One region of the Mesorhizobium sp. M0954 genome, then DNA from elsewhere that is predicted to be linked to it. Evidence: riboswitches for the same ligand, from Rfam matches in the RefSeq annotation. Region 1 holds a riboswitch; the other holds the start of a gene.
The links. A riboswitch is a leader RNA that binds a small molecule or an ion and turns the genes downstream of it on or off. The one in region 1 is predicted to bind thiamine pyrophosphate.
Positions count from the first base shown of each region.

Region 2: it holds a riboswitch for thiamine pyrophosphate, as region 1 does, so the genes downstream of both, thiC (phosphomethylpyrimidine synthase ThiC) here and thiB (thiamine ABC transporter substrate binding subunit) in region 1, are expected to answer to the same signal.

Region 1 is NZ_JAMYNR010000016.1:58,172-62,379, forward strand. It holds gene thiP (thiamine/thiamine pyrophosphate ABC transporter permease) at 1-1,414, opposite strand, end outside; gene thiB (thiamine ABC transporter substrate binding subunit) at 1,652-2,665, opposite strand; TPP riboswitch at 2,709-2,823, opposite strand; gene NKH93_RS21775 (thiamine diphosphokinase) at 2,951-3,595, shown strand; gene NKH93_RS21780 (ABC-F family ATP-binding cassette domain-containing protein) at 3,611-4,208, shown strand, end outside.
Region 2 is NZ_JAMYNR010000002.1:126,820-131,027, reverse strand. It holds gene thiC (phosphomethylpyrimidine synthase ThiC) at 1-1,563, opposite strand, end outside; TPP riboswitch at 1,668-1,784, opposite strand; gene NKH93_RS03760 (Fic family protein) at 1,966-3,510, opposite strand.

The DNA.
Region 1 (4,208 bases):
CGAAGCCGGTGGCGAGCGGCCGCCGCAGCGACGGCCAGTCGACCAGCCGCAACCGGTTCCAGCCCGAGATGCCAAGCTGTGCACAGAGCCGTTCGTGGCGTTCGCTCGCCGCGTCATAGGCGGGGCGGATGGCGCGGATGGCGAACGGCATCGCCATCACCGCATTGACCGCAACGACCATGACAGGGGCGATCGCAAAGACATCGCTGACGGTGCGCAAGAGCAAGAACCAGCCGGCACCGATGACGATGGGCGGCACCACCAGGACGAACCCCGCACCGGTGTCGGCCAGATGTTCGAGCAGCGTCCTCCTGCCGCTCCGCCGGGTGAGCGCCAGCGCCCGGCGCGCCATGACCAGCGACAGCGACAACGCCACAGAGAGCAGCGCCGATAGGAGGGAGAGCACGGCACTGGTCGCCGTCGCTTGCCGCACCGCGCTCTCGCCGGCCAGGCGGCCGAGATCGGCGCCAAGCCCGGCTGCCAACGTGGCCGCCATCGGCCCGGCGACAAACAGCAGTGCCAGCCCGATCGCCAATGCGTTCAGCACGGTCTCGGCCGCACCGGCTGAAAAATACCGGCGCGGCGCCACCGGCAGATTGGCATCGCCGGTCATATTGGCGCTAAGCCGCGTCAAGGCCAGCACGACGACGAAGGTCAGGGCAATCTGCAGCAGGGTCAGCGTCACAGCCCGCGCCGGGTCGAAGTCGAAACGCAGCGCCTGGTAGATGGCAACCTCGAGCGTCGTCGCGCTGGGTCCGCCGCCGAGCGTAAGCACGATGGTGAAGGAGGTGATGCACAGCATGAAAACGAGCCCGGCAACGCCGGGCAAGGCCGCACGCAGCGGCGGCCATTCGATCAGCCGGAAGGCCGGCGCAGCACCCATGCCAAGCTGGCTCGCCAGCCGCCATTGGTCGGCCGGCACGGTCTGCAACGCCTCCAGGAACAGCCGCGTCGCCAGCGGCAGGTTGAAGAAGACATGGGCGACGAGTATGCCCGACAGGCCATAGATGCCGGGCCAGCTCTGGCCGCCTAGCGCGCCGAGCGTGCCGGCAAAATAGCCGGCGCGGCCATAGAGCGCCAAGACACCGAGTGCGGCAACAATGGCCGGCAGCGCCAGCGGCACGGCGAAAAGCTGGAGGATGAAGGCTCGCCCGAAAAAACGCGGATGCCGCGACAGGGCGCGCGCGACGAACAGCGCCGGTGCAACGGAGAGCAGGGTCGACAGCAGAGCCTGCCAGAGCGTGAAACGGACGACACGCAAGAGATAGGAATCGAAAGCGGAGGCGGCGCCGGACAGGTCGCGTGTGGCTTCGACGACGAGACCGGCGAATGCACCGCCGATCAGCAGCGCGATGGCGGCGAGCGCGACGATACCGGCAGTGACGCGGGAGTCCAATGATGCCGCGCGTTGCACGCTAGACCACCAGATTCGAGATTCTTAGCGAGGACAGCGTTCCTTCGCGCCCCCCTCTGTCCTGCCGGACATCTCCCCCACGAGGGGGGAGATCGGGTGTCACCCACGCGTTCGCCTCACTCCAACGTTGCCAAGGAAGAGCCAGCAATGAAGCTGCCAATCTCCCCCCTTGAGGGGGAGATGGCCGGCAGGCCAGAGGGGGGTGGCTTGGCGCAAACATCCGACGAGGCTTGAGCCCTACTTGCTCATCGCCGCAAGCCACTCATCGACCCAGGCCTTGCGGTTGGCCGCGACGTCTTCCGGGCTGAACAGCAAGGTCTTGGTCGGCTTGACCAGCTTGTCGAACGCCGGGTTGAGCGGCTTGTCGGTTTTGCCGGCCGGGAACATCCAGTTGGTTTCGGGAATGACATCCTGGAATTTCGGTCCGGTCATGAAGGCGATGAACTTTTCCGCCAGCGGGTTCTTCGCACCCTCGGTGGTGATCCCCGCGACCTCGATCTGCAGATATTCGCCCTCCTCGAAGGACGCCGCCTGGTAGCGCTCGGTGTTTTCGGCGACCATGTGGTAGGCCGGCGAGGTGGTGTAGGACAGCACCATCGGCGCCTCGCCCTTGGTGAACAGGCCGTAGGCCTCGCTCCAGCCCGGCGTTACCGTCAGCACCTTCGCCTTGAGTTTGGCCCAGGCTTCCGGCGCCTTGTCGCCATAGACCGACTTGACCCACAGCAGCAGGCCAAGGCCCGGCGTCGAGGTGCGCGGATCCTGGATGACGATCTTCTCTCCGGCATCGCCCTCGACCAATTCCCTGAGGCTCTTCGGCGGGCTCTTCAGTTTTTCGGTGTCGTAGACGACGGCGAAATAGCCATAGTCGAACGGCACGAAAATATCGTCGCTCCAGCCGCCCGGCACATTGACGCCCGAGACGGCGCCGTGCGGCGAAAACAGGCCGGTTGCCTTGGCGTCGGCGGTTAAGTTGGTATCGAGGCCAAGTACGATATCGGCCTTGGTCGCGGCGCCTTCCAGCTTCACACGGTTGAGCAGCGCCACGCCGTCGGCGACCGAGACGAATTCGACGACGCAACTGCATTCGGCCTCGAAGGCCTTCTTCACTGCCGGTCCCGGACCCCAATCGGCGGTGAAGCTTTCATAGGTATAGACCGTCAGTCTATCCTGTGCCGATGCCTGCCCCGGCAGGGCGAGCGCGGATGCCGCAAGCAGGACAATTGAGACAAGAGAGTGGAAAAAACTGCGCATCGGCGCCTCCTTCGTTCGCGTTGAAAGGAATTGAGGCGTCGGGCTGTCCGAAACGTCTAATCCCTCCGCCGGTACAAACCGGATCAGGTTCAGCGGGTTGGCAGTCTTGCCTCTCAGCCGGTCCGCGAAGATCGCGTCCGGCACCCCGTTAGAGCGTTGCGACACATAGGCCCGGCCGAAGTGCTGCGCAAGCGGAAGTTTGCCGGGCATCCAAAGCCCAGCCTTCCGTTTCGTCTGCCGTTTCATCTTCCGTTTCCGGGGCAGGGCTGGTAAGGGCCACGAGATATGAGCACATTCACCATCCTGCTTGGCGGCGATCTCATCCGCACACCGCTGCTCGACCGCCAGGTCGAAGGCTCGCGCGTCATCGCCGCCGACGCCGGCATCGGTCATGCCCGCATGCTGGGCCTGAGGCCGGAACTCTGGGTCGGCGATTTCGATTCGGTGCCTGCCGATTTGCCGGAAGATCTGGCCGCCGTGCCACGGCAGGTATTTCCCGCTGAAAAGGACAAGACCGACGGTGAACTCGCTATCGCCGCCGCGCTCGAACGCGGTGCGACAAGCCTTGTGCTCGCAGGCGCCTTCGGCGGCAAACGCACCGACCACATCTTCCTGCATCTGGCGCTGAGCGTCCGGCTGGCGGAAGGCGGAACGGAAGTGCTTTTGACCAGCGGCGCACAGGAAGGCATTCCTTTGCTGCCTGGAAAGACTGGCTTCGACTATGCCGACGGCACGCTGTTTTCGGTGCTCGGCTTCTCGGATCTCGCCGGCCTGACAGTCACCGGCGCCAAATGGCCGCTCGACCATGTCGAGGTTGCGTTCGGCTCGTCGCTGACCATTTCCAACGAGGTCAGGGGCCGGCTGGAAATCGCGCTGGCCAGCGGCCGGGCGCTGCTGCTCGCGCATCCCTACCCTCTTCCGGAAAGCTGAGCCCAGAAAGCTGATATGGCGCCGCCGCTTCTCAATCTCGACGGGATAAAGCTGACCTTTGGCGGCACGCCGTTGCTCGACGGTGCCGCCCTGACGGCCTCGGCTGGCGACAAGATCGCCCTGGTCGGCCGCAACGGCTCTGGTAAGTCGACGCTCCTCAAGATCGCCGCCGGGCTAATCGAACCGCAGGATGGCGAAGTCTTCCGCCAGCCCTCGGCAACCGTGCGCTACTTGCAGCAAATGCCCGACATGGACGGTTTTGCGACCGTCCGCGCCTATGTCGAGGCGGGGCTCGGGCCCGCCGACGATCCCTACCGCGCCACCTATCTGATGGAGCATCTCGGCCTGACCGGCGAGGAACGGCCGAACGACCTTTCCGGCGGCGAGGCGCGGCGCGCCGCCCTCGCCCGCGTCATGGCGCCGGAGCCCGACATTCTCCTCCTCGATGAGCCGACCAATCATCTTGACCTTTCGGTCATCGAATGGCTGGAGGAGGAGCTTGCCCGCACCTCCTCGGCACTGGTCGTCATCTCGCATGACCGCCGTTTTCTCGAGCGCGTGTCACGCGCCACAATCTGGCTCGACCGCGGCCAGACCCGCCGTCTCGACAAGG
Region 2 (4,208 bases), on a different contig from region 1:
GCGGAACTCGAAGCGCGCGCGGGAAAGGGCGTCATCCCTGACTTTCGCCGCCGGGTGGCCCTTCGCCAGGTCGGCCGCGTGCGCTGCGATCTTGTAGGTGATCACGCCGGTCTTGACGTCATCGCGGTCGGGAAGGCCGAGATGCTCCTTGGGCGTGACGTAGCAGAGCATGGCCGTTCCGAACCAGCCGATCATCGCCGCGCCGATGCCGGAAGTGATGTGGTCGTAGCCCGGCGCGATGTCGGTCGTCAGCGGTCCAAGCGTATAGAACGGCGCCTCGCCACAGACGGCGAGCTGCTTGTCCATGTTCGCCTTGATCTTGTGCATCGGCACGTGGCCGGGCCCCTCGATCATCACCTGGCAATCTTTCGCCCAGGCGATCTGCGTCAGCTCGCCGAGCGTTTCCAGCTCGGCGAATTGCGCCGCGTCGTTGGCATCGGCGATCGAGCCGGGACGAAGGCCGTCGCCGAGCGAGAAGGAGACGTCATAAGCGCGGCAGATGTCGCAGATCTCCGCAAAGTGCTCGTAGAGGAAGCTTTCCCGGTGATGGTGCAGGCACCATTTTGCCATGATCGAGCCACCGCGCGAGACGATACCCGTGACCCGGTCAACGGTCAGCGGGATGTAATGCAGCCGCACGCCGGCGTGGATGGTGAAATAGTCAACGCCTTGCTCGGCCTGCTCGATCAACGTGTCGCGGTAGACCTCCCAGGTCAGGTCCTCGGCGATGCCACCAACCTTTTCGAGCGCCTGGTAGAGCGGCACCGTGCCGATCGGCACCGGCGAGTTGCGCACGATCCATTCGCGGATGTTGTGGATGTTGCGGCCGGTCGACAGGTCCATCACCGTATCGGCGCCCCAGCGGATCGCCCACACCATCTTTTCGACCTCTTCAGCCATCGACGATGTGACGGCGGAGTTACCGATATTGGCGTTGATCTTGACCAGGAAATTGCGGCCGATGATCATCGGTTCGCTCTCGGGATGATTGATGTTGGCGGGAATGATCGCGCGTCCGCGCGCCACCTCGTGGCGGACGAATTCAGGCGTGACGAAGTCGGGGATCGCCGCGCCAAAGGCCTCGCCGTCGCGCTCAAGCTTGCCGTGCAGGATCTCGCGACCAAGGTTCTCGCGGATGGCGACGAACTCCATTTCGGGCGTGATGATGCCAGCGCGCGCATAGGCAAGCTGTGTCACCGCCTTGCCGGTCTGGGCCCGGAGTGGCCGGTTGCGGACTGGAAATTCCGGTGTTAGGCGCTCGCCTGCCGCAAACCCATTGTCTTCTGGCCGGACGTGGCGGCCGTCATAGGCTTCGACATCGCCGCGCGCGGTGACCCATTCATGGCGAAGCCGTGCAAGGCCGTTTTCGATGCTGGTTTCGACAGTCGGGTCGGTATAGGGGCCGGACGGATCGTAAGCGGTCACCGGCGGCTCGCCTGCCGTCGGATGGACGGAGATTTCGCGCATCGGCACCCTGAGCTGCGGGTGGATGGTACCGGATTTGTGGATTTTGCGTGAGGCAGGCAGCGGTCCCGTCGAGACGGCGGGGGTGAGGGCATTCATCTTGAGGCTCCTTTGCTCGTTGCATTGGAGACCCAGTTCTGTGCCGGAAGGATGAAAAGACGCTTCTGTCGACCTGCCGAAACAGGACCTCGGGCGTAAACTCCCGCAAAGCGCTTGCACCGTCCCTACGCCAGTATGAACTGGATCAGGTTCAACGGGTCACTGCGCCGCGAAAGCCAGCAGTATCTCAGCCCCTTGCCGGGACTCCCCTGGTGAATGCGTGAGGTTGGACGGGACCGCTCCGGTTTGTCAAGCGCGTTCTGGCCGCGGCTGATCGGCGGCCGGTCAGACCGTGCGGAAAAAATCGTGCATGTCTCGGCGACAAGTCAAGCGTCGGAGATGAAGGCAGGGACAAGGGAATCGCAAACCGTCGGACTAAAATCGATCCTGATGATCACACCTTCAATGGGCACCAAAGGTTTGCGCGTAGATCGCCTCGATTCTTCCTGCCTCGTCACTGGTCAGCGCGGCGAATTCCTTCTCGCGCGCGCGGTTCGATAGATGGCCATCATTCTGGTGAAGAAAACGGAAGAGCAGATCGGTCAACCGCTCGGGCATGTCGATAAAGGCGTCCACCTGCTGCCGGAACTGATCGTAGCGCTGCAGAAATGCGGTTTCCTCGGGAAGGTCCCGTTCGATCGTCCGCTGAACGCAAGCATAGAGGAATTCGGCGTGCGGGGTTGCATCGAAGAACCGGTAGAAATCACCGGTGTCATTCAGCACCCGGACGTTGAATTGCGGCGTCGGTTCCCATTCCACCAACGGCAGAAGGCGCTGCGAATAGCTCTCGAGCACGCCCCTGTACTCGTTGATCTGGTCCAGGATCGCGGCCGAGACGGGAAAGACCACTCCCGGCGGATTGAAGCCGCGCATGGCAAGGACGTGGTGGATTAGGTAGCGGTGAATGCGGCCGTTTCCGTCCTCGAACGGGTGAATATAGACAAAGCCGAAGGCGAGGATTGCGGCGGCTACGACTGCATCAAGCTTTTGCGCGGGGCCCTGATCGAACGCCGCCATTCCATCGATTAGCCGCGGCAGGTCCTCGGGCCGAGCGCTGATGTGATCGGGCAAGGGCGTACCGTTGTCTCGATCATGCTCACCGACGAAACCTCCTTCTTTTCGGAAGCCAAGTCTTACGAAACGAGCGTCACCAAGTACAATTCTTTGCAGACGCAGCAGCTCATCGCGATCGATCGGCCAGCGGCCGGCTTCGCCGATGGTGCGGCCCCAGCGCTGGATGCGATCTTGCGGCGGGTGCTCGCCCTCGATCGCATAGCTTGATCGCGAGTCTTTGAGCAAAAGAAAGGCGGCGGTCCGAGCAAGGAGGTCGCGCGGCACGTCCGCTACGATTGCCTCCGCGCGCCGCGGTAGTTCAAGGCCGATGAATTTTTCGAGAATCTTGGTGCGGAACACCAGAGGGCAGAACTCACGCGTGCCGGGGAGATTGTCCCTTACGCGATAGCGCGAAGCGGTCTTGTCGGGTCCGGGCCACTGCAGCTCGGGATCGACAACCGGAATGTATCGTCCGGCCTCCGCGTCCGGCAGATCGATACGCGCGTCCCTCAGCCATTCATATAAAAACCAGATGCGGCGGGCATAACTGCCGGTCGGGCTTTCACGGACCAGCGCCTCGATCGGCGCGGGACCGGTCACTTGGAACAGCCGCTTGAGGACGGCAAGGTCCAGTCCCTCGTACTTGAGCGCAAAGGTCAGGTGGCCTTCGAGGGTAGGATTTGGGGCATGGCGGGGGGTCATGATCCGCCAGCCATCCCGTTCGGTAATGCGATGATGCTCGCCAGTGGCGAACAACCTACGGGGCAAGGGCGCGGCGAGCCTGTAGGCTCCGATCAGGGCGCTGTACCCGGCCGGGGTCGCCGTTTCAGGAAGGCGGATTTCCTGAAAAACGGTAACAGGACCTGAAAATTGGTGCTGTTGCACCGCAGGCATGAAACGCGAATCCTTCCATTGAATTTTGGTTTAGTCGGCAAAACCTATGAAAAATGATCCTATCCCATGAAAATTGATGCCACAAGACAAATTTTCCGAAAACCGATTCTAAAACAGTGCTGAGGTCGATCAAGCAAGAACTCTGCCACCGGCTCAAGGAAGCGACTTCAGACCAAAAAGGTGAGTCCAGGAACCGCCATTCGCCCGTCTTAGTCACGAGGCCGGCACGGATGGCCCGCCTTACGTCGAGCCGGATTGCTCGAGCGCGCCGTTCGGGGCTCACTCATAGAGCGCTCCGGTGCGCGATCCCGATTTGATAGCCGCGATCACGCTCGCGACTGATCTTGGTGACGTGGCGGCGTCGGAGTAGAAAAGTGATGCAGGATCTCGGTGGCGTCGTGTGTGTGTGACCTGAAGTGAGTTCTCTGCGGTATGGGGGGCGGCACGCAGCGCGCGTCTTCTCGGCAAACAGATCGACGAAGCGGCACCGAAGGGAAGTTCCTGGCATTCATTCTCGCCATCGCTGCCCCAATTTGCCGATCGGACTGCCGATCGATCTCGCCCAATACTTTGCGCGCGCAAGGGCCGAAGCTGAACTGGGCGGCACCTGCTCATTCGGGAGCTGACTCATGCTTGGTGCCCGAGAGAGCTGTGCCTGATCGAATGCGTGAAATCGTAGCTCGGAGTGGAGAGGCTGA